DNA from 3 places in the Arthrobacter senegalensis genome. Region 3 is predicted to be linked to each of the others. Evidence: riboswitches for the same ligand, from Rfam matches in the RefSeq annotation. Region 3 holds a riboswitch; each other region holds the start of a gene.
What was found. A riboswitch is a leader RNA that binds a small molecule or an ion and turns the genes downstream of it on or off. The one in region 3 is predicted to bind S-adenosylmethionine.
Positions count from the first base shown of each region.

Region 1 (5,375 bases), on a different contig from region 3:
CTGAAGGGGAGACGCACCGCCGTCGTTGTTCAGATGGTTCTGCCGGGGCCTACGCCCGGTGGGCCAGCGCGTTCTGCAGGCGGAAGCCGGCGGCCCGGTGGTTCTCCGGCAGCTTGTCGCCGCGGCCGAAGAGCTTGTTGCGCAGGGTCCCCGGCGCGTACTCCGTGGGGTAGGCGCCCAGCTTCTGCAGTTCCGGCACGACGAATTCCACGATGTCCTCGAAGGTGCCCGGGGTGATCGCGTAGGCCAGGTTGAACCCGTCCACGTCGGTCTCGTCGACCCACTCCACGAGCTTGGCGGCTACCTCTTCGCCGGAGCCGACGGTGATCGGGCCGAAACCGCCGACGCCGACCCATTCGGCGAGCTGGCGGATGGTCCACGGCTTGCCGCTGTCGCCGGAGGCCTTCTGGAAGGTCTCCACGGAGGACTGGATGGCGTTGGACTTCACGTTTTCGCCAATCACGTCATCCGGGCCGTAGGTGGAAAGATCCACGCCCATCCAGCCGGAGATCAGCGCCAGCGCCCCGTTGATGTCTGCGTAGGACTTGTAGTCCTCGAATTTGGCCTGCGCGGCGGCGGCGTCCGGTCCGGTCACCACGGTCTGCATCGCGTAGATGCGGACGTCGTAGCGGTCGCGTCCGGCCGCCTCCACGGCGTCGCGGATCTTCTTCACCGATGCGGCCAGCATCTCCTTGGTCGGGCAGGTCACGAACACCGCCTCGGCGTTCCCGGCGGCGAACTCGGTGCCGCGCTTGGAGGCCCCGGCCTGGAAGATGACCGGGGTGCGCTGCGGGCTCGGCTCGGTGATCGCGATGCCGGGAACCTTGAAGTACTTGCCCTCGTGCTGGATCTCGTGGACCTTCGCCGGGTCGGTGAAGACGCCGGTCTCCACGTCCTTGACCACGGCGTCGTCCTCCCACGAGCCCTCGAGCAGCTTGTAGATGACCTCGAGGTATTCGTCCGCGTGGTTGTAGCGCTCGTCGTGCTCCAGCTGGTCTTCCTGGCCCATGTTGCGCGCCGCCGAGGGCAGGTAACCGGTAACCACGTTCCAGCCGACCCGCCCGTTGGTCAGGTGGTCCAGCGTGGCCAGGCGGCGGGCGAACGGGTAGGGGTGCTCGTAGGCGGTGCCGGCGGTGACGCCGAAGCCGAGGTTTTCGGTCACCGCGGCCATCGCCGAGACCAGCATGAACGGATCGTTCACCGGGACCTGCGTGCCGGCGCGCAGCGTGGTCTCGTTGGAGGACCCGAAGACGTCGTAGGTGCCGAGCACGTCGGCGATGAACAGGCCATCGAACAGGCCCTTCTCCAGCACCTTGGCCAGGTGGGTCCAGTAGCCGATGGTGTTGTAGTTGGCGGACTTGTCCTGCGGGTGGCGCCACAGTCCGGGCGACTGATGGCCCACGCAGTTCATGTCGAAGGCGTTGAAGCGAACTTGGCGCCGGGGGTTGGGCTGGGGGTTGTTTACGGTCATGTCAGGCTCCTTTTCTGATGAGAAGAGCCCGCGCCGGCCCTCCGTCGGGCATGCGGCTGCCAACGGAAGACCAACGAGAGATCGAGCTTCTCCATCGGTCCTGGCGGTAGCACCTTCCTCAGGGAGGGGGTTGCTGCGGCGTCAACAAGCCAGGTCTCTCGGCCGCTCTGGATGGGTACCCCTCCATTGGACACCCGCGGCGCCCGGGAGGGAAATGTCCCGCGTCACGCGGGGTAAGAATTACGACGCGTTACGCCGGGTATAAATCACGACGCCGGGGCGCCCTCCCTCACGCGGGGTAGGAATTACGACGCCGGGGCGGAGCCGGCTTTGGCCTGCGGACGCTTCCATCCCGCCACCGCTCCGGCCCCCAGGCAGACAAGAATCAGGACGACGACGGCGATGGCCAGCGGCACACTGTTGCCGACCAGGGTGGGCAGGTTCTGCAGGATCAGGCCCAGGATGGCCAGCAGCCCGAGGAGTCCGAGAGCCGGGGCGACCGAGCGCTTCCAGTCGCGGGCCGGTGCGCCCTGCCGGCGGAAGAAAACCAGCACCGCGATGCTGGTGACCGTCATCAGCACCACCACGCCCAGGGAGGCGAAACCGGCAAACCAGGTGTAGAACTGCACGATGGGGTCCCAGCCGGCCACCACCGCGGCCAGCAGGAACAGGGCCACCACTCCGGTCGCAGCGGCCGACGCCAGATGTGGCGAGTGGTGCCGCGTGTGCGTGCCGGCCAGCTTGGCGGGGAAAATGCCTTGCCCGGCGATCTGGAAGAAATAGCGTGAGCTGATGTTGTGCAGGGACAGAATGCAGGCGAACAGGCTGCTGGCCAGCAGTACCTGGATGACGTGGCTGCCCGCGGTTCCGAGGTAGAGCGCGGTAGTCTCCGAGAGCAAGGTGCCGGGCGCGTCCGTGGCCTTTTGGACGATGCCCTCGTCGCCCCACACGCTGATCAGCAGCCAGCTGGAGAGCGCGTAGAAGCCGCCCACCACGATGAGGGCTACATAGGTGGCGCGCGGAATCGTCTTGTCCGGGTCCCGTGCCTCGTCGCGAAACACGGCGGTGGCCTCGAAGCCAATGAAACTCAGGATGGCGAACAACAGCGCGATGCCGGGCGCCCCGGACAGCACGGTCGACGGAGTGACGAACCCGGTGGACAGGCCCTCGCGACCGCCGCCGCCAAAAATTACGGCAGCGTCCAAAACCAGCACGATCAGCACCTCGGCGACCAGCAGTACCCCCAGCACCTTGCCGGAGAGCTCGATGTTGCGGTGGCCCAGCCAGGCGACGGCGGCCAGGGCGGCAGCGGCCCATGCCCACCATGGCAGTGCCGGCCCGCCGTAGGCGCGCACCACTTCGTCGACGGCCGGCGCCAGCAGGCCGTAGACGCCGGCTTCCAGCGCGAGGTAGGAGAGCAGGGCCACGAAGGCCGCCCCCAGGCCCGCCCTGCGGCCGAGGCCTTTGTCGACGTAGCTGAAGAACGCGCCGGCCGTTGGCACGTGCGGTGTCATGGTGGTGAAGCCGACGGCAAACAACAGCAGGATGGCCATGGCCAGCAGGTAGATGAAGGGAAGGCCGGCGCCGTTGCCGCTGACGATGGCCAGCGGGACGGTTCCGCCGATGACGCCCAGTGGCGACGCGGCGGCCAGCACGATGAGCACGATGCTGGCGACGCCCAGCCGGCCGGAGAGCCGTGGAGCACCGGCATTGGCGGCCGCGGCGGTCTCGGGTGCGGCGAGGGTTGGGTTATTGACGGATACGGACATAGTTGGCTTCTTCCTAGAGGGCCGCGGAGCGGGTGGCTTGGCTGTTTGGACGGGCGCCGTCGCTCTGTGGCTGACGCGTGACGTCGATGTGTGACTGGCTGGCGCCGTCGCTCTGTGGCTGACGCGCGGCGTCGGCATTGGCCTCGCCAATCGTCCAGACGTACGGGGGCTCGGCGCCGTTGACTTCCCAGTCGCCGACGATCCGCGCCTTGTAGATGAACGGGTTGTGGGTGGCGACCGTGCGGGCGTTGCGCCAGTGCCGGTCCAGTGCCTTGCCGGTGCTGGTGGAGGAGGCGCCGAGCGCGTTGAAGAGGGCGCCCGCGGCGTCCGGGACCAAGGCGCTGAGCCCAATCTGCGCCCGGCCAGAGTCCAGTTCGACGGCGATGTTGGCCGCCTTCTCGGCATCGGCGCCTGACTGCCGCGAGGCGAAGACGCGGTCCAGGCTGCGGGCAACGCCGAGGGTGGTTGCCTTCGCGGCATAGGAAGTGGCGCTGATTTCGCCGACCACTTGGAGGACCTGCGCGTCGTGCCGGACCAGCGGGGCGTTTCCGTGGCCGAACACCCGCTTGCGGTCCCGCACGTTCTCTGCGGCTTCGCTGGTGACGGCCTGGGCGACGCCGGCCAGGGTCACCAGCAGGATGTGCTGGTAGAGCGCCGTCTGGTACGGGAAGCGGTCGGCGAAGGCGGACACGTTGGCCGGGTCCACCACCGCGTCGGTAAACACGGTGGTGCCGCTGCCGGTGAGCCGCTGGCCGAAACCGTCCCAGTCGTCGAAGGTTTCCACGCCCGGCGTCTTGGTAGAGATGATCACCGAGACATCGGAGCCGTCCGGGCGCTTGGCGGTGACATCGATCCAGTCCGCGAAGATGGTGCCGGTGGTGTAGAACTTGCGGCCGTTCAGCAGCAGCTTGCCGCCGGTCTCGGACAGCACGGTGGCGGTTCCCCCGGCGCCAGGTTCGGTCCAGGCGTTGCCGGCCAGTTGGCCGGACGCGAAGCGCCGCAGCCAGGCGCCGCGGTCCGAGGTGCGGCCGTGGTGGTACAGGTTCTCCTCCACCAAGGCGATGTGCGAGCGCAGCGCCTGCGGAATGTTGCTGTCCGCGGCGGCGAGCTCGATCAGGAGCCGGGTGAACTCTTCCCAGTCCAGCCCGTCGCCGCCGAACTCGGCCGGAATCCGGGCGGCGCCGAAGCCGGCGTCCTTCAGCCAGCCGATCTGTTCAAACGGCAGCTCGCGGGTGAGCTCGCGGCTTAACGCCCCGGCGGCGATGCGCGCGAAGATCGGACGGTATTTGGCGGCCGCGGCGTCGAAGGCCGTGGCGAGGTTGTCGAGTGTTTCAGTCATGGTGGTTCTCCTGGAGGTCCGGCCGTGAGGGCGTCAGATGGGGCGCCCGGGTTGGGGGCAGCGGTGATGGGCCCGCGGATGGCGGGCAGTCATGAGGCGACCCGCGGGCTGCGGGCAGGGTGGGCGGCGTCCTGCTCCGCTCAGGTGTAGAGCGAAATCGGCTGGACGTCGCCGAGCAGGTAGTTGGCGCCGACCTCGACCTTCTTGTAGTCGACCGGGTCGTGCAGGGTGTGCGTGCGGATGTTGCGCCAGAAAATGTCCAGCCCGACCTCGGTTTTCGCGGAGGACGAGCCGGTGGTCTCGAAGATGCGGTTCGCCACGTCCACCCCCACCTCGGTGGACACGACCTTGAGCCTCGCAATCTCGAGCGCGAGGTCCGCCCGGGCTTCCGCGCTCAGCTGCGCGCCGGCGGCGATAACAGCGTCGAACCTGGCGTTCGTCCGGTCGGCCAGGGCCTCCACCGCGGCAACCCGCGACACCAGCTCGCCGTAGACCCGCTGGGTCAGCGGGTCCTGGGCATACGTCTCCTGCGTGCTGAGGAACCAGGAGTTCCGGCGCGCCAGCGTGATCCGGCGTCCGCGGTCCAGCGCCCCCTGCGCGATGCCCAGGTAGAGGTTGCCGAAGGCAAGCTGGATGTACGGGGTAACCAGCGTGGAGAAAGGCTCCTCCCCTACCTCGCCGATGATGTCCGCTTCGGTGACCTGCACGCCGTCGTACTTCACCGAACCACTGGCCGAGAGCCGCTGGCCGAGCGCATCCCAGTCCCCGAGGTATCCGATGCCCGTTCGGTCATGCT
Region 1 covers NZ_JBNHGZ010000002.1:358,859-364,233, forward strand. Annotated here, with positions in the region: gene AC5RVG_RS07085 (LLM class flavin-dependent oxidoreductase) at 50-1,471, opposite strand; SAM riboswitch class I at 1,560-1,649, opposite strand; gene AC5RVG_RS07090 (APC family permease) at 1,777-3,240, opposite strand; gene AC5RVG_RS07095 (acyl-CoA dehydrogenase family protein) at 3,254-4,579, opposite strand; gene AC5RVG_RS07100 (acyl-CoA dehydrogenase family protein) at 4,720-5,375, opposite strand, start outside.
Region 1: it holds a riboswitch for S-adenosylmethionine, as region 3 does, so the genes downstream of both, AC5RVG_RS07085 (LLM class flavin-dependent oxidoreductase) here and AC5RVG_RS13625 (bifunctional o-acetylhomoserine/o-acetylserine sulfhydrylase) in region 3, are expected to answer to the same signal.

Region 2 (11,946 bases), on a different contig from region 3:
CCGGATGCCGCCGGTCAGCTGCACGGTATAGGTGCGGTTGGCCAGCAGATTTGCGGGGTCGAAGGTAGCCGTGCGGGTCGCGTCGTCGTAGCTGACGGTTGCGGTCACTGCCGTGCCGGCCGCGTTGGTGACCCGGAAGGTGGTGCCGTCGACTCCGGTCACCGGTTCGCTGAAGGTGGCGGTGATGTTGCTGTTGGTGGCCACGTTCGTGGCGTCCGCGTCCGGGCTGCGCCCGGTCACCGATGGAGCCGGTCCGGCAGTGGTGAACGACCAGCTGGTGGCAGCGAGTGGGTTGCCCGCCGCGTCCCGGATGCCGCTGGTGAGCGCAACGGTGTAGACCGTGTCGATCGCCAGGTCGGCCACCGGGTCGAGCGTCGCCGTTCGGGTCACCGGATCGTAGGTCACGGTGGCGGCGGTCGGTGCCGTTGCTTCCGCGGCCGTCAGCGTGGCCGTCGTCCCGGAGATGCCCTGGACGTCCTCGCTGAAGGTCGCCGTGATGTCGACCCCGACGGCCACGCCGGTTGCCCCGTCAGCAGGAGCGCGGTCCGTCACCGAGGGGGCTTCGGTATCCGTCAGCTCGATGGTCTGGTCGGCAAACCGGAGGCGCTCCACATTGGTGATGGTGTCGGTGCCGTCGTCCCCGCCGCCGCGGACGTGCGCGACGGTCGTGACTCCGTCGACGGTGGTGATGTCGTATTCATCGAGCGCGCCGGAGAAGTTGGCGGTGTCGACGTCGGTCGAAGCCGCACTGTTGAGGATTTCCCGCACGATGACGACGTCGCCCGGGTCGATCCGGCCGGCCATAATATCGGCCTGGATGGTCTTCAGGCTGGTGACTGACCGCAGTTCAGCGCCCTGAGCGTCGCGTACGCTCAGCCGCACGTTCAGCCACTTGTCGCCGTCGATGACGTCATCCGCGCCGTTGCCCCAGATCTGGTCGCTCCCGGAGCCGCCGATGATGATGTTGCCGGCGCCGAACTCGGTGGCACCGGCGGGCAGCAGCTCGGCCAGGCCGGCAATCCGCTTGATGCCCTCGGCGTCCAGCACATTGCTGAGGCCGGGCACCGCCACCTCGTTGTCGGGATCGGCCGGAATCACGTCATCGCCGCGCAAGACGTCGTCCTTGTCCCAGCCGGAGAGGGCCTCGACCAGCAGGAACCGGTCCTTGAGCGCGTTCGGGCCCTCCACGATGATCATGCGCATATCGGAATCGGCTGCCTCGACCGACCGGGCGTGGGTCACCCAGTCGAAGCCGTAGACGCCGTGATTGCGCTCGATCCCTGGACCGGCGACCATGACGTCGTCACCGCCCTCGGCGTCGTAGTCGTCCTCGCCGCTGTCGCCGATGAGGACGTCGTGGCCGGGGTTGTTGATGTCGTCGAAGAACGGGGCACCGCTGTCGCCCTGGAGCAGGTCGTTCGCGTTGCCGCCTTCTTGCCAGTCATCGCCGCCGCCGCCGAACACCGTGTCCGGTCCGTCGCCGGCTATCACGAGGTCATTGCCCTCGCCGGCGAAGGTCTGGTTGCCGTTGAGTCCGCCGTTGGAGAAGTCGTCTCCGTCGCCGGACATGATCACGTCGAGTCCGGGACCGGCGTCCATCGCGTCGTTGCCCGGCCCGCCCTTGATCACGTCGTCCCCGTGGGAGTCGGTGATCCGATCGTTGCCGGCGCCGCCCAGGAGGGTGTCGGCGCCGTCGTTGCCTTCGATGATGTCACTGCCGCCGTTGCCCCAGACGGTGTCGTTGTCGACGCCGGCCCAGATCCGGTCCGTCCCGTCTGCGCCGCCGGCATCGTCCTTGCCGTTGTAGGTCGCCTGGGCGTTGAGGCCCGGGCGGTCCACGCTGTTGGAGACGCGGTAGCGGATGGTGCCGTCCGCCATGCGGAGCAGCAGTGCTGACTCGTCGCAGGCCGAGGCGGGATCATCGGCCACATTGTTGCCCGTGGTGCCGGTGATGTTGCCCATCTCGAACTCACAGTCGGCGACGCCGAAGACGTCGGCCTTGAGCGCGGAAGCGTCGGTATTGCGCATCACCAGCTCGGCCATGGAGTTGCCTTCGAGCTGGGCCCGCAGGTTCAGGCCCGAGGTGCGGGACAGGTAGTAGAGACGGTCACCGTCCTGCAGGTCCGTCATCTGGCGTTCGAAGATGTAGTTGAAGGTGGAGCCGAGCAGCCCGCCGAAGAGATTCTGGGCTTCGGCCAGGCCCCCCACCCACAGATCGACCGTGTCCAAACCGGTCCTGGAGGCGGCGCCGTCGTTCTCCCACTCCCCGGTGCTGTTGACGAAATCGTAGGCATCGGCCGGAGTTTCGGCCGCCGGGTCGGGGCTCATGTCGAAGAGTTTCTGCGCCGCCGCGCGCTTGGCCTCGATGCTCGTCGCCCCGGTGATGCTGGGATGCGTGCCGTAAGCGGCCATAAAGTTGACCACCGAATCCGGATGCTTCAGCGCCTGCCCGAAGTCCACCCAGCTGCTGTAGGGCTTCAGGGACGACTCGCTGGTCTTCGCGTAGAGGTCCTTGCGGAAATTGTTCAGCGACGGGACGCCGGTCTCCCGGCCGCGGGCGATGTTGAGCGCGGCCAGGTCCAGGGGCAGCCCGAGCACGCTGTTGCGCAGCGTGTCGGTGACGAACTCGTCGAGCTCTGCGCCCACCTGGTCGGTCATGCCCATCGCGATCGCGCCTGCCGCCTGCTCGGGCGTCATCGTGCTGTCTCCGTTGGCGTAGTAGGCCGGTGGATTCAGGAACGCATCCAGCAGCGGGAGGCCGATGTCGGCTCCGCTGTTGGTCTTCCGATCCACGGTGTCCGTCAGCATGGAGTGACCGAACCGGTAGGTCGCGTGGGCAAACTCCGCCTCGATCGCCGGGTCGATCGCCGTGTCCGACTGGGTGAAGACGTTGAACGGATTGATGCCCGGCTGGATCTTGCGAGCGAAGTCCTCGAAGACGATGTGCTGGTACTCCATCTCCGTCACGAACCGTGCGGCCTGGAAGAGGCGCTCCCCGTTCCATTCGCCGTTGGGCAGCTTCCACTCGTTCAGGTCCAGGTTCAGGGACGTCAGCAGTTCTTCCATGTAGGTGACCAGCCGGTTGTGCTCCGAGTGGAAGACCTGGTGGACGGCGGTGAGGCCGATGTTCTCGTTCAGGCGGCCGTCGCCGCCAACGAAGTGCGCGTCGAGCATTTCGTCGTCGTAGGTGCCCGGGTCCTGCCGGCCGCTGGTGGGCGTGATGCCGCCGTCCCCGTCGGGTGTCAGGGCCGCGCCCCGCGAGTCGAACGGTGCCGCGAAGTGGGAGATGTCGTCCAGGAACGCGATGCCGATCCGCTGGACATCCGCCGGCGGCGCGACGGGGTTCTCCAGGTTCCCTTCCACGAACTGCTTGTCCTGCGTGATGTACTGCGGCAGCCCGTTGGGGCCGCGCAGGAAGCGCCCGTACTGGTCGGTGGCCAGCATCGGGATGTTCACGACGTCGGCGTCGGAGAGCTTCAGGCCGAGCATGGACTCGGCCTGTGCCTTGATGTCCGCCCAGGTGGCCATGCCGCCGGGTTCGCCTTCGGCCAGTTCGCCGGTCGAGACCGGGTCGCCGTCCTCGTTGAGCTCGTACTCCCGGAGGAAGACGTGATGGGACGGATTCGACGAGTAGGTCTGGCTCTGGTCGACCCACGGAGAGTCCGTGTTCGTGGCGTCCTGGACGTCGTCGTCTGTGCCGAGCTTGCCGTCGGGGCCGGGCTGGTTCTCCGCCCGGTTGAGCAGCATGAAGTTTGTGGGCGATCCCTCCACGTACAGCGGATCGTCCGTGGCCAGCGGCATCATGACGACGTTGCTGGTCTTCTTGGTGAAGTCGATGCCGTGGTCGAAAAACTGGCCGAAGAGGGCAAAGAAGCCGTTGTATGGCGGCGAGAGCCCGAAGTCGGTGGTGACATTCGGGATGTCGAGTGTCTCGCCGTCGGGAACGCAGTTCAGGGGCAACCCCTCGTCGTCGCAGGGGACCGCCGTGGGGCCGTCGTTCACCGTCCGGTGTGCCTTGCCCGCCGCGGCAATCGCGGCCGGATTGGTGGAGGTCTGGTCCACGATGACGTTGCTGACGAAGCGCGGGTCCGCGTCCCGGATCATCGGAACGTTGACCGACTTGTACGACTGCCCGCCGGCGGTGGTCCGCCATTCCGGTTCTGCCAGCCGCGGGAAGGGCAGGCTGGCGGCGCCGAAGTGCCCTTGGTTGGGCACCAGGTTGTTGTCGGACCCGTCCACCGTGCGCAGCCCGTAGGGCAGCAGCGGATTGGCTATTTGGTTGGGGCCGGGGCCCAGGAGCGGCTGGCCCGGCACGGGTTTGCCCTCGGCGTCTTCCTTGGTGGCGTGGTTTTCCGCGATCTTGATTTGCTTCAGGATGAACCGCATGTCCCCGGCATTGAGGGTCAGGCCTTGGCCTACCGGCGCTGCCAACGCCGCGGGGGCGAGGGCGGAGGGCAGCACGCCCGCGCCCAGCACCAGCGCGGCGAGCCCGGCCGTAACTTTCCGGGGGAAGGATGGCCTCCCCTTGTCGGCACGTTCGGTGCCCCTCCTCGGTTGCGGATCGGTTGGTGCAGTAAACACGGTGACTCCCCCTAGTCGAGTGATGTGTGGCTGGCCACAGCATCCGACGAGGACCTTGGGGAAATCCTTGAAGGCTCTTTCCGTCTACTTCCGGGCACGAAAAAACCCGCCCCTTGCCCCTGCCTTCGAAGCGGAAGGCCGGGGGACAAGGGGCGGGGCGGCAGGCGCTCGAGGCGGCAGGCCGGCGGGGCGCCCGCCTAGGCGGTCAGCTGCCGCTTGGAGGAAATCACGCCGGTGTCGAAGCCGGCCAGGTGCAGGCCGCCGTGGAAGCGGGCGTGCTCGATCTTCACGCAGCGGTCCATCACCACGTTCAAGCCGGCGGCCTCGGCCCGGGCCGCGACCTCTTCGTGCCAGGAGCCCAGCTGCAGCCAGAGCGTCTTGGCGCCGACGGCCAGGGTTTCCTCCAAAACGGTGGGCAGGTCGTCGTGCCTGCGGAAGACGTCTACCAGGTCCGGCACCTCGGGCAGGTCCGCCAGCGACTTGTACACCGGCTGGCCCAGGATCTCCTTCGCCACCGGGTTCACGAAATACACCTTGTACGGCGAGCTGGACAGCAGGTACGTGGCCACGAAGTAGCTGGCCCGGCTCGGCTTGTCCGAGGCGCCGACAATGGCGATGGATTTGGTGTTGCGCAGGATGTTTAGACGCTCCGCGGCGGACGGGCCGATCCAGGTGCGTTCCGGTGTCGCGGTCACTTGGCGGCTCCTTCTTCGGCTTCGATCAGTTCTTCGACGGACTCGACCACGCGCGTTCCGGGCTCTGTCCGGGGGGAGCGCTCCGCCGGGATCGCGCACGACTCGCCGGCATAGCTGGGCGAGGCGAACTCGGAGCTGTCGAACGCGGCGTCCTCATGGTCGCGGCTGGGGCCGTGCTCGGCGCCGGCCTGCTGGGAGGCGGCCAGCGCCTGGTCCAAATCCCAGAGAATGTCGTCCACGTCTTCCAGACCCACGGAGATGCGGATCAGGTCCTCGGGCACGCCGGCAGCCACCAGCTGGTCGGCGGTGAGCTGCTGGTGGGTGGTCGATCCCGGGTGCAGCACCAGGGTGCGGGCGTCGCCGATGTTGGCCAGGTGGCTGGCCAGCTGCAGCGATTCGATGAACTTCTGGCCTGCGGTGCGGCCGCCCTTGACGCCGAAGCTGAACACGGAGCCCACGCCCTTGGGCAGGTACTTCCGGCCCCGCTCGTAATGCGGGTGCGCGGGCAGGCCGGCGTAGCTGACCCAGGAGACGCGCTCGTCGGCTTCCAGCCACTCGGCCACGGTGCGGGCATTGGCCAGGTGCTCGTCCATCCGCTGCGCCAGCGTCTCCACGCCCTGCAGCAGCTGGAACGCGGACTGCGCGGACAGCGACGGGCCGATGTCGCGCAGCTGCTCGGACCGGAGCTTGGTGAGGAAGCCGTACTCGCCGAAGTTGCCCCACCAGGACACGTTGCCGTAGCTGGGCACCGGCTCGGTCATCTGCGGAAACTTGCCGTTGCCCCAGTTGAAACGGCCGGATTCGACGACGACGCCGCCCAGGGTGGTGCCGTGGCCGCCCAGGAACTTGGTGGCGGAGTGGATCACGATGTCCGCGCCGTGCTCGATCGGGCGGATCAGGTAGGGCGTGCTCAGGGTGGCGTCCACGACCAGGGGGAGCCCGGCGTCGTGCGCCACCGCGGCCAGGCCGGCGAGGTCCGCGATGTCGCCGGACGGGTTGGCCACGATCTCGGTGTAGACGGCCTTGGTGTTCTCCCCGATGGCCGCGGCGAAGTCGGCCGGGTCGTTGGAGTCGACGAACGTGGTTTCCACGCCGAACCGGCGCAGCGTCACGTCCAGCTGGGTGATGGTGCCGCCGTAGAGCTTGGACGAGGCCACGATGTGGTCGCCCGCCCCGGCCAGGGCCGCGAAGGTGATGAACTCGGCGGCCATGCCCGACGACGTGGCCACCGCGCCGATGCCGCCCTCGAGCGAGGCGATGCGCTCCTCGAACGCGGCGACCGTGGGGTTGCCGATGCGCGAGTAGATGTTGCCGTACTTCTGCAGCGCGAAGAGGTTCGCGGCGTCGTCGGTGTCTTTGAACACGAACGAGGTGCTCTGGTAGATCGGTACGGCCCGGGCACCGTGCTCGGCGTCGGGCGTGCCGCCGGCGTGCAGGGCACGGGTGCGGAAACCGAATGTGCGTTCAGCCATCAGGCGGTTGCTCCTTCAAAACTTGGGTTCCCGGAATGACGGTCCTGGCGGTACCGTGCAGGCACCGTCCGGATCAAAGATTGCTTGCGCTCTCTCCATCGCTTCTGGCGGTAGCACCTTTCCGGTGGCGTCCGGATGGTTGCTGCGGTGTCAAAGAGCCAGATCTCTCAACCGCTCGGGATGGTCCCGTCCATTCTCGCAACCAACGGCCGCGGCACCAAAAAATGTTTAGCCGCGTTGCGTCCGGGCTGTGGGCGCCCGGGCCCTGAGGCGGCACGCCGTGCGGTTGCCCGGGCTTGCGGCGGCCCGGCACGACGGCGGTGCCCGCCTTCGCCCGCACGCCGCGCAATGCCCGGCTTGCGAATGCCCGGCACGACGGCGGTGCTTCGCCTCTCGCGGCCACTATCTTCTCAGGGCCGGCCGAGGAGGGACGTTCCCGCGTCCGGACAGTTCACCGTAGATTGGGTCTATGGCTGAACTTTCGGCGCTGCAGCGCCTCGCGGGGAAACATGGCGTTGGCATTACCTTCCGCGGCTGGGATGGCGGCGAGAAAACAGTCAGTGAGGCAACGCTGGTTTCCGTCCTCACCGCGCTCGACGTCCCCTGTGCCACCGACGACGATGTGACGGCTTCCCTCCGGGCCGCTGAACTGGCACCGGTGCAGCGCACGCTGCCGCCCGCCGTTGTCGTCCGCCAAGGCAGTGCCACCGAGGTTCCGGTCAATGCGCGGCCCGGCATCCGTCCGCGGGTCCGGATCCTGCTGGAGGACGGCTCCCGGCGCGACGTCGAGGTGCTGGCCGGCGGGCGGGAGGAGTCGGAAGATGCCTCGCCTGTTCGTTTCACTGCGGTGGTGCCCGCGGACATCCCGCTGGGCTGGCACACGCTGGAAGTAGCGGAATGGTCGGAGTCGATGGAGGCCGGAACCGGCGCGACCCCGGACCGGTCGGAGGCGGTGGAGGCCGGGACCGGCGCGGCGCCGGAAATGCCGGAGTCGATGGAGCCCGGAACCGGCGCGGCCCCGGAGCCATCCGACAGCGAGGCACGGTGTGCCCTCGTGGTCACCCCGCGGCGCCTGACCACCGCCGACCGCCTTCCCCGGACATGGGGGTTGATGGCACAGCTGTACTCCGTGCGCTCGCGGTCCTCCTGGGGCATCGGCGACCTGCATGACCTGGCCAGCCTCGCCGAGACGGCCGCGGCCAAGGGTGCGGGGTTCGTCCTGATCAACCCGCTGCACGCGGCGCAGCCGAAACCGCCGGTGGAGCCCTCGCCCTACCTGCCCTCCACGCGCCGGTTCGTCAATCCCCTGTACCTGCGGGTCGAGGACGTGCCCGAAGCCAGCGGCGTCCCGCTGGCCAACAACTTCCACGACGCGAACCTGGACGCCGTCATCCTGGACCGCGACCCGGTTTTTGCGGCCAAGCTGCAGGCTCTGGAAACGGTCTTCGCGGTGCCCCGGTCCACGGAACGGCAGCAGCGGTTCGAAGCCTTCCGCGCGCAGGAAGGCGAGGGGCTGGAGCGCTTTGCCCTGTGGTGTGCCATGGCCGAAACTGTTCCGGCCGGGGCACCGGAGTGGTCCGATGCCGCTTTCGTCGAAGCACAGCGGAGCGAGCTGAAGGACCGCAGCGAGTTCCATCAATGGCTGCAGTGGCTGTGCGACGAGCAGCTCGAGGCGGCGCAAGCCAGCGCCCTCGATGCGGGAATGAACATCGGGATAGTGCACGATCTCGCCGTCGGCGTCCATCCAACCGGCGCCGATGCCTGGACGTTGCAGGATGTGCTGACGCCCGGCATCTCCGTGGGCGCGCCGCCGGACATGTTCAACCAACAGGGCCAAGACTGGTCACAGCCGCCGTGGCATCCGCACCGCCTGGCCGAATCCGGCTATGTTGCCTACCGGGATATGCTGCGGACCATCCTGCGGCACGCCGGCGGCATCCGGGTGGACCATATCCTCGGGCTGTTCCGGCTCTGGTGGATCCCCGCCGGCAGCCCTCCCGGCGAAGGCGCCTACGTTTACTACGATCACGAGGCCTTGATCGGCATCCTCGCCCTGGAAGCGGAACGGGCCGGCGTCGTCGTTATTGGTGAAGACCTCGGGGTGTTCGAGCCGGGCGTGCAGGACTACCTGGCCGAGCGCGGCATCCTGGGGACCTCCATCCTGTGGTTTGAGTACGAGGACGGCAGCCCCCGCGCACCCGAGCGCTACCGCCGATCCTGCCTGACCAGCGTCACCACGCACGACCTGCCGCCTACCGCCGGCTACCTGGCGGGCAAGCACGTGGAGTTGCGTGAATCGCTGGGCCTGCTGAACCGGCCCGTGGAGGAGGAACGGGCTTTGGACCAGGCAGCCCAAGAGGCAGTGCTCTCCACGGTGCGCTCGCGGGTGCCGGCCGCGCCACAGCACGACGACGGCGCCGGCCCCGCCGCCGAACAACGCACCGTCGAGGCGCTGCACGCGTTCATCACGCAGACCCCGTCGGTACTGCTGGGCGTTGCGCTCACGGACGCTGTGGGGGAGCTTCGGACCCAGAACCAGCCGGGCACCGCCGACGAATACCCGAACTGGCGGATCCCGCTGGCCGGGCCGGACGGGGCGTCGGTCCTGATCGAGGACCTGGCCGCCAACGAGCGGTTCAACTCGCTGGTGCGCGCCCTGCGTCAGGATTAGGCGGGTCCACGCCGAGCCGGGAAGCCCCTCGCGGCCCCGCCGGAGGACTGGCAGGTTCAACTGGGCCGGGAAGTCTTCGGCGCCGGCGATGCAGTCCGTTCGCAGGTGTTCGGCGGCCGCTACTCATTGCTGGTCATCCGATGTCCACAATTTCGGGCCGGCAGTGGTGGCGGCCGAAGGGTGCGGTCATCCTCGATTACATGCAGACTCCCGAAATGATCGCCGGCTGGGTGGCGAAAAGAGGAGGAACAGCCCTCGTTAGGGACCTGCGCCGGGCGGGCATCGGACCGGATGCGATCAAGGTGGCCGTCGCGTCGGGCGCCGTGACGTCCCTTCGACGGGGGCTAGTAGGCACTGCCAATGCGGATGCCGATCTGCGCATCGCGATGATGGCTGGCGGGCTCATCACCTGCGTCTCGGCCGCCGGGGAGCTGGGACTCTGGACAGTGAAAGACCCGCCCCAATTGCATCTCTGGGCGGACCATGGCAGACAACCTGAGACCGTGATCAAGCACCGTGGCAGGCTCGCAGCCGAGGGGAGGTGGGGTTACGTAGGGACCCTGGATTGTGTGCTGCACGCAATCCGCTGCCGGCCGCGCTTGGAGGCGCTGGTTATAGCCGAGTCAGCGGTACGCCTCAGACGGGTTTCGAAGGCAGAGCTTATGGATCGTCTGCCGGGAACACGAAACAGCTTGCGGCGGCAGTTGGTGCAGGGCATAGGCCATGACGCCGACTCGCCGTTGGAGGTCATTGCCCGGGAACTCTTTCGCGCTGCCGGGCTCCACGTGGAAACACAGGTGCTGATCCGGGGGCTCGGGCGGGTGGACATGCTGGTGGAAGGCCGCCTCATCATTGAGTTGGACGGATTCGACTTCCACTGGGATCGCGCGACCTTCCTCAAAGACCGGAGACGGAACAACGCGGGCATGCTCAGAGGGCTGCCTACCCTTAGATACGTTTACGAAGACTTGGTCTTCGCGCCGGAACGCGTGGTCGCGGAGGTCCTGACGATGCTGCGGAGGTCGGCCTGACGGACCAGCCTGGGTTCGCTCCCACGTATAGGACAAACTTCCCTCGTTTCGGAAGGGTCATATCGCCCTGACTAGGAGAAACGTCGTGAGCCTCCGCTGAGACGTGGGAGCGAACGGCCGGTGACGCCAAGCGGCCGGCCAAAACTTGGGGAGTTTTGGCCGGCCTCGGGTGGCACGGCCGGTGAAGGCGGAGAAGTTTAGCGTGCGTCGCAGATGGCCTTAATCTGGGCGATGCACGGCTCGTTCTGCAGGCTGGTCGTGTCGCCCAGCTCCGTCCCCTCGAACAACTGGGTCAGCAGCCGGCGCATGATCTTGCCGCTGCGGGTCTTGGGCACGTCGGGGACGAACACCACGTCGCGGGGCTTGGCGATAGGCCCGATCTGCGTGGCAACGTGGTCCCGCAAGGCCGCAATTGCCGCGGCCTGCTTCGTAGTTTCCGCGGCCTGCGCGGCCGTCGCCGTTCCGGAGGCCGGACCGGCCTCCGGCTGCTCAGGGGCCTGCGCTGCGGCCGTCAGCCCCGCAACCCTCGTCCCGATCAGCGACTTGTCGCGCGGCACCACGAAAGCCGTGGCCGCGTGTCCCGTTTTGGCGTCGTAGGTCGGGCAGACGCCGGCCTCAACCACCGCCGGATGTGAGACCAGCGCGGACTCGATCTCGATCGTGGACAGCCGGTGCCCCGAGATGTTGATGACGTCGTCGGTCCGGCCCAGGATCCAGGTGTCGCCGTCGGCGTCGAAGCGGGCGCCGTCGCCGGCCAGGAACCAGCCCTGCGCCGCGTACTTTTCCCAGTAGGACGTGAAGTAGCGCTCCGGGTTGCCCCACACGGTCCGCGCCATCGCCGGCCCGGTCCTGGTGACCACAATGTTGCCCTGCTCGCCGGCACCCACCCGGGCGCCGCCGTCGTCCACGATATCCGTGGCCAGCCCCGGCAGGGCGCGGGTGGCGCAGCCGGGCTTGAAGGACGCATCGGTCTGGCGCGGCGAGAGCACAGTGGCCCCGGTCTCCGACTGCCACCAGGTATCCACCATCGGCACGCCCGACGAGGGGTCCCCGGCGACCAGCGAATCCCGCCCCACTTGGGTGCGCAGCCAGCGCCAGGCCTCCGGGTTCACGGCCTCGCCCACCGTGCCGCACAGGCGGATGGAACTGAGGTCGTACTCGGCCGGAATGCCGTCGGGGAACCAGCCCATCAGCGACCGGACCAGCGTGGGCGCCGTGTAGTAACTGGTCACGCCGTAGCGCTCGATGACCTCGAAGTGCCGGCCGGGGTGCGGGGCGTTCGGCACGCCCTCGTAGATCACCTGCGTGACGCCGTTGCTCAGCGGCCCGTAGATCTCGTAGGTGTGCGCGGTGACCCAGGCCAGGTCAGCGGTGCACCAGTGCACGTCGTCCTCGCGCGCGTCCGGGTCCGGGTTGCTGAACAGGTACGAGTGGCTGAACGAGGCCTGGGTCAGGTAGCCGCCGGTCGTGTGGACCAGGCCCTTGGGCTGGCCGGT
Region 2 covers NZ_JBNHGZ010000002.1:373,474-385,419, reverse strand. Annotated here, with positions in the region: gene AC5RVG_RS07170 (Ig-like domain-containing protein) at 1-4,581, opposite strand, end outside; gene AC5RVG_RS07165 (CoA-binding protein) at 4,779-5,276, opposite strand; gene AC5RVG_RS07160 (O-acetylhomoserine aminocarboxypropyltransferase/cysteine synthase family protein) at 5,273-6,748, opposite strand; SAM riboswitch class I at 6,841-6,935, opposite strand; gene malQ (4-alpha-glucanotransferase) at 7,218-9,419, shown strand; gene AC5RVG_RS07150 (endonuclease domain-containing protein) at 9,620-10,450, shown strand; gene AC5RVG_RS07145 (acetate--CoA ligase) at 10,648-11,946, opposite strand, start outside.
Region 2: it holds a riboswitch for S-adenosylmethionine, as region 3 does, so the genes downstream of both, AC5RVG_RS07160 (O-acetylhomoserine aminocarboxypropyltransferase/cysteine synthase family protein) here and AC5RVG_RS13625 (bifunctional o-acetylhomoserine/o-acetylserine sulfhydrylase) in region 3, are expected to answer to the same signal.

Region 3 (11,946 bases):
GTCAAGCACACAGTAGTCGGTAAACCGAGCGCTGACCATCACTTCCTGAAAGGTGATTCAGCTATTGGTTCCCACCGCCTGTGCATCCCCGCGCCTTCTTGGGAGAATGTACTTGTGAGTAACTTGTCCCTTCCCGAAACACAAGCGCCCATCGCCGCGGCCCGCCATCCTTGGAGCCGTTACGTTGCCCTGGGTGACTCTTTCACTGAAGGCATCGGCGACCCGGACCCCGGGAGCCCGGGCGGACACCGCGGATGGGCCGACCGCGTGGCCGAGGAACTCGCCCGCGGCCACCATGACTTCGCCTACGCGAACCTCGCGATCCGCGGCCGCCTGCTGCAGCAAATCATCGATGAACAGGTCGAACCGGCCCTGGCCCTGCAGCCGGACCTCATTTCGATCTGCGCGGGCGGCAATGATGTGATCCGGCCGGGCGGCGACCCGGACGCCCTGGCCGAGAAGTTCGACCGCGCCGTCACCCGGCTGGCAGCGTCGCAAGCCACCATCGTCCTGTTTACCGCGCCCGACATCGGCGATACGCCCGTCATCGGCAGTGTCCGCGGCAAGGCGGCCATCTACAACGAGAACCTGCGCACGGTGGCGGCACGCCATAACGCCGTCGTGGCCGACATGTGGGCGCTACGCCAGCTGAAGGCACCGCAGATGTGGGCACCTGACAGGCTGCATTTCTCCCCGCTGGGGCACCACACCATCGCGGCCATGGTGCTGGACGCCCTCAACGTGGAGCATTCGCTGCAGCCCGAGACGCCCAAACCGTTGCCACCCAAGAACTGGCGCACCGCCCGCACCGAGGACCTGGTATGGGCCCGCCAGCACCTGGTCCCGTGGGTCCTGCGCCGGGTCCGCCACCAGTCCTCGGGCGACGGGATCCTGCCCAAGCGGCCGGCCGCCGACCCCTTCTTCGGTCCGGGCATGCCTCCCGGCGCGGCCGGGTAACAGGAGCAGCCGGTGCAGCAGCCGAGTCCCCAGGAGATCCGCCGTCACCGGCTGCGGGCACAGCGGCTGTGGGACAGCCCCCGGGACGACGCCGCCGCCGCCTTGCGCTGGCTGCTCGCCTTCCAGTCCCAGGAATATGTCTATGCCCGCTGGTCGCTGGCGCAGCGCTGCGGCGGACCGGCAAGGGACAACGCTGCGGAGGTGGATGCGGCGATCGCCGGCGGACGCATCCTGCGCACGCATGTCCTGCGGCCCACCTGGCACTTTGTGGCGGCCGGGGACCTGCGCTGGCTGATGCTGCTCTCCGGCCCCCGCCTCAAGGCCGGGAACAAGGGCCGGGACCGGCAGCTGGGACTGGACGAGGCAACGGTGGCGCGCAGCAACGACGTGCTGGCCGCGGCCGTCGCCGGGGGCCGGCACCTGACCCGGGACGAGCTCGCCGCCCGGCTCGCCCAGGCGGCGCTGCTGAAGGACGACGGCGCGAGGCTGAACGGAGCGACGCTGCGCGGGCAGCGGCTGGGGCATCTGGTGTTCCATGCGGAAATGGACCGGGTGCTGGTGAACGGGCCTCCGCGGACCTCCGGGTCGGGCGCCGTGCAGCAAACGTATGCGGCCTTCGACGAGCGGGTACCGCCGCTGGCCGCGGACTTCGACCGCGACGCGGCGCTGGCCCAACTGACCGGGCGGTACTTCACCAGCCGCGGACCGGCGACCTTGAAGGACTGTTCCGACTGGTCCAAACTGCCTCAGGCGGACGTCAAGCGCGGCCTCGAAGCCGGGGGCCGAGACGGACTGGAACTGTTCGAAACCGAGGGGCAACAGCTCTGGTACTCCCCCGCCGCCGGGACGATCGGCGGCGCCGCAGCCGCGGCGGGCCACGGACACCCGCGGGCGGACCTGATCCAGTGTTACGACGAATACGTCATGGGTTACACCAAAACCCGCGGCTATCTGGGCGGCAGCGCGCCGGCGGCGCCGGGCGGCGACGTGCCGATCCACGTGCTGCTGTTGGACGGACGGATGGCCGGCAACTGGAGACACGTCCTCCGGCCCGGCTCCGCCGAGCTGCGGCTCAAGCCGCTGCGGGTCTTCACCGAGCCGGAGCGGCAGGCCGTGGACGACGCGGCGGAACGGTACGCGGCCTTCCTGCGGCGGCCGGTATCGCTCGAACTGACCTGACGCTCCGCTCCCCCGATCGGACGCAGCGGTGGGAATCGGCGCGCACGGCGCGCACCGACGTCGTACCGAGGCCGCTGTCATGCGGGCGGAAAAGTCAGGCGGGCGCGAAGAACGCCTCGGTGAGGGCCGCGTGCAGCTGGTGGATGTCGGTGAGAAAACCGTCGTGGCCCAGCGGCGTCTCGATGGTGTGGACCTTGACCGCCCCGGGCAGCGCCTCGGCCAACTGCCGCGACTGTTCCGGGAAATACAGGCGATCGGAATCCACCGCGGCGACGAAGAACTGCGTGTCGGTGAGGCCGCCCAGCGACTGCTCCAGCGAGCCCCGGCCCCGGGCAACGTCGTGGCTGATGAGGGCCTCGGTGAGCAGGATGTAGCTGTTGGCGTCAAAGCGCGCGACGAGCTTGTCCGCCTGGTAGTCGAGGTAGCTTTCCACCGCATAGCGGCCACGGGCCGACGGCGTGATGCCGCCGTACGGCTGCTCTTCCGCCTGCGGCTTGCGGCCGAACCTGTACTCCAGCTCCGGCTCCGAGCGGTAGTTGATGTGCGCGATGCGCCGGGCGATACCCAGACCGGCCTCGGGAGCGGGGCCCCCGTAATAGTCGCCGCCGGCGAAGTGCGGGTCCAGCCGGATGGCCGCGACCTGCGCCTGCGCGAAGGCAATCTGCTCGGCGGTGCTCGCGGCGCCGCACGACAGGACGGCGCATCGGGCGGTGCGCTCCGGAAAGGTGGCCGCCCATTCAAGCGCGCGGGCGCCACCCATCGACCCGCCGAGCACCGTGTGCCAGCGCCGGATCCCCAGTGCGTCGGCCAGCCGCGCCTCGGCCCGGACCGAATCGCGGATCGTGACGAACGGGAAGCGTGAACCCCACGGCGTCCCGTCCGGCGCTGGCGACGAGGGACCGGTGGAACCGTAGCAGCCGCCAATCATGTTGGCGGCCACGACGAAATAGCGCTCCGTGTCGATCGTGGCACCGGGGCCCACCAGATCGTCCCACCAACCGTCCTCGTCCGAGCAGCCGCGTGCGACGTGCGTGCTGCCGGTCAGGGCATGCTGGATCAGGACGGCGTTGGACGCGTCCGCATTCAGGGTGCCCCAGGTCTCAAAGCCGAGGACCACCTCGGGCAGATAGCCGCCGGCTTCCAGCTCCAGCGCACCAACCGGCATCCGGCGCAGGATGCCGTCGGTTGCCTGTTCCACCAGTTCCTGCGGTTGCACTATCGTCACGCTGCGCTCTACCTGCTTGCCTAGTCGTCCGCACCCTTGGCGGCGCGGAAACCGGCCTCCAGGTCGGCGATGATGTCGTTGACGTTCTCGATGCCTACCGACAGCCGGACCAGACCGTCGGTCACCCCGGCTGCGACCCGTTCCGCGGCCGAGAGTTGGGCATGGGTGGTCGACGCCGGGTGGATCACCAGCGAGCGCACATCGCCCAGGTTGGCCACGTGCGAGTGCAGTTCAAGGCCGTCCACGAAGCGCTTTCCGGCCTCGATGCCGCCCTTGATTTCGAACGCGACGATGGCGCCGGTCCCCTTCGGGCCGTACTTGCGGCCGCGCTCATACCAGGGGCTGGAGGGCAGGCCGAGGTACGCGACGGAGGCAACGTCGTCGTGCTCTTCCAGGAATTCGGCCACCCTCTGAGCGTTGGCCACATGCCGCTCCACGCGCAGGCTCAGCGTCTCCAGCCCTTGGGCAATCAGGAAGGCATTGAACGGCGAGATGGCGGACCCCAGGTCGCGCAGCAACTGCACCCGGGCCTTGAGGATGTAGGCCAGGTTGGCGCCCAGAGCGCCGTTGACGCCGAGGTCGCGGGCGAAGACCAGCCCGTTGTAGGTGTCGTCCGGCGTGTTGAACCCGGGGAACTTTTCGGGGTCGGCGGCGAAATCGAACGTGCCGGCGTCGACGATCACGCCGCCGATCGCCGTCCCGTGGCCGCCGAGGTACTTGGTGGCCGAGTGGAGCACGATGTCGGCCCCCCACTCGATCGGGCGGATCAGGTACGGGGTGGACAAGGTGTTGTCAACGATCAGCGGCACGCCGTTTTCGTGGGCGATGGCGCTGACCGACTCCAGGTCCAGCACGTCCTGGCGCGGGTTGGAGACGACCTCGCCGAAGAACGCCTTGGTATTCGGCTTGACGGCATCGCGCCACTGCTGCAGGTTGTCCGGATCCTCGACGAAAGTGACCTCGATGCCGAACTTGGGCAGCGTGGTGCGCAGCAGGTTGTAGGTGCCGCCGTACAGGCTGGGGCTGGCCACGATGTGGTCGCCGGCCTCGGCCAGGTTGAGGATGGAGAACGTCGACGCGGCCTGGCCCGAAGCAAGCAGCAGGGCGCCGACGCCGCCCTCCAGGTTGGCGATCCGCGTCTCGACCGCTTCCTGGGTGGGGTTGCCGATCCTGGTGTAGATGGGTGCCAGTTCGGACAGGGCGAACCGGTCGGCCGCGCTCTGCGCGCTGGGGAACACGAACGACGTGGTCTGGTAGATCGGCAGTGCGCGGGCGCCCGTGGCGGCGTCCGGCTCCTGCCCTGCGTGGATCTGACGGGTTTCAAAGGACCAATCGGCGTTGGACATGGTGCAACTCCTTCACTGGAAGGGGCCATCCGGGATCCGGCCGTGCCGGCATGTCTGTCCCGGGTGTGACCCGCGCTTGCGCACCGCCTTATGGCGGCTGCCTGGTCTTCACCCGGGGCACCCCACCGCGGTTGGAGGGTTGCCGGCCAGCAAACCGGGGTTTTGCGCTGGCACTCATGACCTGCCTCCAGTCTCCGCAGACAAGCCGGCGGCCGCAACAATATGACACCTTATGACTGGGCACCCGTCTCGGGACCGTCTCTCCGACAGTCCGCTTGGTCACTGTTGCCGGCGCGCGCCGGGGAGGCGGAATTGCTGTCCGGAACGGCGCGTTCCACACGAGCCGCAAATTGAGTGACTTAGGTCACCCTAAGTCGAGAGCGGGTTCACAAAGTGCCAAGATAATGCCATGCGCTTCGACCATGTTTCTTATGCCGCTGAACCCGACGGTCTGGCTGCCACCTCAGAGCGGATCTCCAAAGCCCTGGGCATCGACGCCGTCAAGGGCGGGGTTCACCCCCGCTTCGGCACCCGCAATATGATCTTCCCCCTCACCGACCACCATTACCTGGAGGTCGTGGAGGTGCTCGACCACCCCGCTTCCGACAAGGCCCCCTTTGGCCAAGCCGTGCGGGCGCGGTCGGAAGCCGGCGGCGGCTGGATGGGCTGGTGCGTGGCGGTCGACGACCTGACCCCGTTCGAAGAACGGCTGGGCCGCCACGCGGTTCCCGGCAACCGCAAGTTCCCGGATGGGCAGGAACTGAGCTGGCAGCAGATCGGGATCAAGGGCCTCATCGCCGACCCGCAGGTGCCCTACATGTTGCGCTGGGATGACGGCACCGAACCGCTGCACCCGTCCAACGCCCGCCCCGCCACGGTCAAGCTGATCGGCCTGACCATCGCCGGCTCTTCCGAGCGGGTGGCGGACTGGCTGGGCACGCCGGTCGACGGCCTGCTGGACGACGTCAAGGTCGCTTGGACGGCACCCAACGGTACGCCGGGCATCCTGTCCGTCCGCTTTGAAACCGCCAACGGGATCGTCGAACTCTAAGTTCTCCCGGCATCGCTCCGTTTCGGGCGTCCGCTCCGCGTTATAGAAGGAGCAGACGCCCGAAACGGAGCTTTTGCGTTCACAAGCCCTCCAGATCGACCTGCAGGGCAGCGTTTTTCCACACAGCTCCTCCCCGCGTGCCCGACCGCCATGAGGTCGCCGAGGCTGTCCCGTATGGACGTGAAACTGATCTATGTGAGGGACCTGGAGAAGTGTGGTCCAGGACGCCGGGATGTCGCCCGACAAGCTGCGGAAGAACAATTGGTCCGCTTGCGGCGCGGCGTGTATGCGGCCGCCGGGGAATACTCGCGGTTGCCATGGTGGGAGCAGCAGCGCCTGCACATAGAGGCCGCCGTCGGCACCGGACGCACCGACAGAGTCCTTGTCCAGCGCTCTGCGGCGGCGGTGTGGGGACTTCCGGTAATCGGCCGCTCTCTGGACGTGGACTTGTTGGCTTACAACGGCACGCATGGTCGGTCCCGTGGCGGAATCCGGTGGCATCGCAGGGAACTTTTGGAACCCCTCGTTAGCCGCAACGGCTACCTGATCACTTCCCGGGCACAAACCGTTGTCGATTTGGCGGCGCATAGTCCCTTCGCTGAGGCCGTTCCCGCAATGGACCATGCGCTTCGCGTGGACCGCCACCTCGGCCTTCCCGCCCTGCAGGCCACCCGGATTCTTGATCTGGCCGGTTCTTTGCCACCGGGAAAGTCAAACCGCGTGAAACGGGTTCTCGCCTTCGCCGATCCCGCCTCGCAGTCGCCGGGCGAATCGTACTCCCGGGCTCTGATGTACCTGAACCACTTCCCGGAGCCGTTACTGCAGTACCCTGTCTTCGATTCGCAGGGAGTTCGTGTCGGCATCGTCGACTTCTACTGGGAACAATTTCGTCTTGCCGGCGAATTCGATGGTGCAGGAAAATACTCCCGAAACGAGTACCTTCGGAGCCGTAGTCCCGCCGACGTAGTGGAGGCGGAAAAGAGGCGGGAGGACCGCATTCGGGCGACGGGGGCGGGAATGGTTCGCTGGATGTGGGATGCGCTCCAGCCCACCGGTACCGACACACCACTGGGTCTCGTCCGGTCCCTTTCCATGGCGGGCCTTCCCCAGGATAGGTGGAACAACTCGTGGAGGGGCATGTAGCGGCCAATTCTCCCCAGCACCACTCCTGACTTGCGGGCGGGCCGTTGCTCCGGTTTGGGCTGCGGCTCTGGAAAACAGCAGGAGCACGTGTACCAGGCTCCAATAGATGGCCGGCAACTCTTTTGTGCCCGCTACGTGCCGATGCCGATGGCCGGCCCCAGCAGCGTGTAACCGACGAAGCCGGCAATATCCAGCAGCGCGTGCGCCACCACCAGCGGCATCACCCGCTTGGCCTTTGTATAGGCGTAGCCGAAGACCAAACCCATGAGGAAGTTCCCGATGCCCGGCCCGATGCCCTGGTAGAGGTGGTAGGTCCCGCGCAGGGCGGCGCTGACGAAGATCGCGGACCAGATGCCCCAGCCGAACTTCGCGAAGCGGTTGAAGAGGTAGCCCACCATGACCACCTCTTCGAGGACCGCATGCCGCAGCGCGGACAGGACCAACACCGGAACCGTCCACCAGTATTCATCCAGGGCCGCCGGGACAATGGCGGTGGTGATTCCCAGCGCCCGGCCGGCGGCATAGACGCCCAGCGTCCCGACACCGATCACCAGCGCGAGCAAAAAGCCCAGGCCGAAGTCCAGCCGCGGCCGGGAAAACGTGAACCCGATCGCACGGAAGGCCGACCGGCCGGGAACGGTCATCAAGAACAGCACCAGGGCCACCGGTACCAGCGCAAAGACGATGCCCAGCATTTGGTACACGAAGTCGAAGAGCTCCCGCTCGTTCAGCACCGGGTTCAGCGTGGTCGTCTGCGAGGCCAGCGGAGCGCGGGTCATTTTTTCCAGCAGGTTCACCACGGCGTAGACCGCCGACTGCCCGAGCGAGAGTCCCAGGACGATCAATACCTCTGCCCGGTAGTACCTGACCGTGCGCCGCGTGCCCTCGGCGGCGACCCTCTGCTTGTCCATAGCCTCCATCTTGCCAACAGAACCGCGGGAGTCATCGGCCTAAGGCGCTTCCGTTCCGTGCGCGGCTGCTCCCGTGGCCCGCGTCGGCGCCGGGAACGCTTGGCTGCTACAAGTCCAGCAGCAGGCGCCGGCCCTTGCATCGCGACACGCAGATCATCATGGTGTCTCCGGCCTCGCGCTCGTCGTCGGACAGCAGCGAGTCACGGTGATCGATCTCACCACCCAGGACGGGGGTTTCGCAGGTGCCGCAGATCCCCTCCCGGCAGGAATTCAGCGGGTGGATCCCGACCGCTTCGAGGGCCTGCAGAATCGATTCCCCGGGTCCCACCGGAACCTCGGTGCCGTCGGCCAATTCGACCGTGAAGGCCGAGTCCCCCGCCTCCGCCGGCGGCTCGGCCGTCCCGGAGGCTGTGAAGCGCTCACAGTGGAAACGCCCGGGGTTGTCCCAACCGTCCGCGATCGATTGAATCACGTTGAGCAGGGGTCCGGGTCCGCAGGCGTAAACGTGTGTTTCCGGCGGCAATTCGTCCAAGAGTCCGGCCAGCGGGTAGAAGCCGCTTTCGTCGTCGGCGTGGATATGGATGTCGCCGTCGAGCGCTTGGATTTCGTCGAGGAACGCCATCGAAGAACGGCTTCGCCCCAGATAAAGCAGGCGCCAGGGCACGCCGGCTTCGGCAGCTTCCCGGATCATCGGCAGAATCGGGGTGATGCCGATGCCGCCGGCGATGAACACATAGCCGGCGGCGGGAGCCAGAAGGAAGTTGTTACGCGGTCCCCGGACCTGGATCTTGGTGCCGGGCCTGAGCATGTCGTGCACGTAGGCGGAGCCGCCGCGGCCCTCCGGCTCGCGCAGTATGCCAAGCCGCCAGGCGGAGCGGTCCGCCCGCCGGGAGCACAGCGAGTACTGGCGCAGGAGGCCGTTGGGCAGGAGCACGTCGACATGCGCCCCCGCGTCCCACTCCGGCAGCTCCTCCCCCAGCGGATGTTCCAACTGGAGGGAGACCACGCAGTTGGACTCGTGGCTGATCGACCGGACTTCGACGTCGAAAAATTCTTCATTCATGGTGGCACTCACAGGGGTATCAGGCTGCTGCCGGTTCGGCGAGAACGGAGGCTAGGAAGGCCCTGGTTCGTTCGTTTTGCGGATTGGTGATGACGTCCCGGGCGGGCCCCTCTTCCACGACATGGCCGTCGTCCATGAAGACCACGCGATCGGCGACGTCGCGGGCGAAATTCATTTCATGCGTCACCACCACCATCGTCATGCCGGACATGGCCAGGTCCTTCATCACCTTCAGGACCTCTCCCACCAATTCGGGATCCAAGGCGGAAGTGGGCTCGTCGAACAACATCAGCTTCGGTTCCATGCACAGGGCACGGGCGATCGCCACCCGCTGCTGCTGGCCGCCGGAAAGCTGGCGCGGATACGCATCCGCCTTCTCGCTCAGGCCGACTTTTTCCAGCAGCGACTTCGCTCTGGCCACCGCTGTCGCCTTCCGCTCCTTCCGGACCAGACGCGGCGCCTCGATGAGGTTTTGCAGGACGGTCATGTGCGGAAACAGGTTGAACTGCTGGAACACCATGCCGACGTCGGAACGGCTGTGGCAGATATCGTTGTGGCTTTGCTCGTAGAGCCTGTTGCCCTTGAGGTCGTAGCCGACGATCTTCCCGTTGACCCACATCCTGCCGCCGTCGATGACTTCCAGATGGTTGATGCACCGCAGGAAGGTGCTCTTCCCGGATCCGGAGGGGCCGATGAGGCACACCACCTCGCCCTGCTGGACGTGCAGGTCAATCCCCTTCAGAACACGGTTCGAGCCGTAGTTCTTGCAGACCCCGTTCGCCTTGACCATCGGTTCGGCACCGTTCGCTGCTGTCATTTCTTGCCGCCTTTCAGGGAGAGTGCGTCATGGGTCGCGAAAAACCGCTTTAGCTGCTGGAACGGCGTCGGCGGCAGGTTTCGCTGGTTGCCGCGGGCGAACCGCCGCTCCAGGTAGTACTGGCCAACGGTGAGGACGGAGGTGATCAGCAGGTACCAAAGGCTGGCCACAATGAGCAGCGGGATGGTCTCGAACGTGCGTGCGTAGATGATCTGCGCCGAATACAGCAGCTCCGGCACCGAGATCACGCTCACCAGGGCGGTGGTCTTGAGCATGCCGATGGTCTCATTCCCGGTGGGCGGGATGATCACGCGCATCGCCTGCGGCAGCACGATGCGCCGCATTGTCTGCAGCTTCGTGATGCCCAGCGCTCCTGCGGCCTCGGTCTGTCCGTGGTCAACGGAGAGGATGCCGGCCCGGACAATCTCGGACATGTAGGCACCCTGATTCAGGCCGAGGCCGAGGATCGCCGCCGTCATCGGCGTAATGAACTGATTCGCATCCAGGTGGACCCCCGGGATGCCCAGGGTAATGACCGGGTAAAGCGCGGCCAGGTTGAACCAGAACAGCAGCTGCACCAGCACCGGAGTGCCGCGGAAGAAGTGCACGTAGGCGAAGGCAGCGCCGCGCACCACGGGATTGACCGACAGCCGCATGACGGCCAGGACCACCCCGAGCACGATGCCAATGGCCATGCTGATGGCGGTAAGTCCCAGCGTGACGAGTATGCCCCGGCCGATGGAGATGTCGCGCAGATACATCGCCACCACGTCCCAACCGAAGTTCGGGTTGGTGAAAACGGAGTGCAGCAGCAGTCCGCCGATCAGGAAGATCAGGGCTGCAGCCAGCCAGCGGCCGGGGTGTTTGGCCTTGACGATGGTGTAGTCATCGACCGGTGTGGCGACCGGCTCGCTTCGGGCAGTCACGGCAGTCATCAGCTGGTTCCCTCTTTCGCTACTTCGCCTCGAGCGCGTCGGCCGAGATCAGCACGGTCTTCGGGAAGTCCCACTTGGCGCCGATTTCCTCGTAGTGGCCATCGGCGATGATGCCCTTCACCGCCTCGGTCACGGCTTCCGTCATGCCGGAGTCCTTGGCCAGGGCAATGCCGAAGGGCGCGGGATCGTAATCCTCGCCCTCGGCCAGTTCGAACTGCCCCTTGGCTTCCTTGCCCTGGAAGGCCAGCGGCATGCTGTCGGCGATCACCCCGTCGACGCGGCCGGACGTGAGCGCGAGGTTGGCGTCCGTCTGCCCGGGGAAGTTTTGGATCTTGATCGCTTCCTTGCCGGCGGCCGTGCATGCCTTGGAGAACTCCGGCAGGTACTCCATCGACTGGATGGATCCCTTCTGGCCGCCGATCTTCTTCCCGCACATGGTCATGGGGTCCATGGAGATGCCCAGCGGATTTCCGGGAGCAACGGCGATGCCCGTGCCGGTGTTGAGGTACTCCACAAAGTCGACGATCTTCTCTCGTTCGGGCGTCACCGAGAAGGCCGACATGGCCATGTCGTACTTCCCGGAGGCCAGGCCCCCCAGGATGGTGTCAAAGGTTGCCGGAACGTGCTCCACTTCCAGTCCCAAGGCCGCGCCGACGGCGTCGGAGAAGTCGACGTCAAAGCCGATCATCGTCTGGTTGTCGGTGTCGTAGTACTCGAAGGGGGCGTAGGTCGGGTCGGAGGCGACCTTCAGCTTCCCGGAGGCCAGGATCCCCTCCGGCAGCAGGTCCCGGGCTGCCTCGTTGACCTCCACGGACCCCGTTGCGGCGCCGGCGGCGGCCGGAGCGGCGGTGTCGGCGGAGCCCGCGGCCGAACCGGAGGCGTTCGTGCAGGCGGCCAGGGACAGCGCGGCCAGCAGCACTGTGCCGGTGAGGAGATTGGCACGGACGGCACGGTGACGTGAATGACGCATGGACTTTCCTTTCATGGGCCGGACGGCGTTGTCCGGTTATGGATATCCGCACTGATCAGGAGTCGATCAGCGCCTCGGTGCTTCAGTTTCAGGTGCAGGGCGCAGCACGCGGCTCCGAATGAAACCGTGGCCGCCGCGGGACGGCCAGCGCGCCGTCCCGCCGATCCACGGGCCGTGCGTTGCGTGGTGCAAGCTGCAGGTGGTCAGGCCGTGGCCGTCAAGGGACCCATCGCAGCACCTTGGCCTTTCGCGGGGCGAGGGTGATGACCTGGACGGCAGACTCTCCCGCCGCGAGCGAGAGCCGGATAGTCTCCGCGTCCTCTCCTTCGACGATGAACACATCGCCGGC
Region 3 covers NZ_JBNHGZ010000004.1:141,353-153,298, forward strand. Annotated here, with positions in the region: gene AC5RVG_RS13610 (SGNH/GDSL hydrolase family protein) at 115-957, shown strand; gene AC5RVG_RS13615 (winged helix DNA-binding domain-containing protein) at 970-2,136, shown strand; gene metX (homoserine O-acetyltransferase MetX) at 2,231-3,301, opposite strand; gene AC5RVG_RS13625 (bifunctional o-acetylhomoserine/o-acetylserine sulfhydrylase) at 3,382-4,707, opposite strand; SAM riboswitch class IV at 4,775-4,889, opposite strand; gene AC5RVG_RS13630 (VOC family protein) at 5,117-5,758, shown strand; gene AC5RVG_RS13635 (hypothetical protein) at 5,933-6,901, shown strand; gene AC5RVG_RS13640 (CPBP family intramembrane glutamic endopeptidase) at 7,033-7,812, opposite strand; gene AC5RVG_RS13645 (PDR/VanB family oxidoreductase) at 7,919-8,875, opposite strand; gene AC5RVG_RS13650 (amino acid ABC transporter ATP-binding protein) at 8,895-9,692, opposite strand; gene AC5RVG_RS13655 (amino acid ABC transporter permease) at 9,689-10,627, opposite strand; gene AC5RVG_RS13660 (ABC transporter substrate-binding protein) at 10,647-11,597, opposite strand; gene AC5RVG_RS13665 (hypothetical protein) at 11,815-11,946, opposite strand, start outside.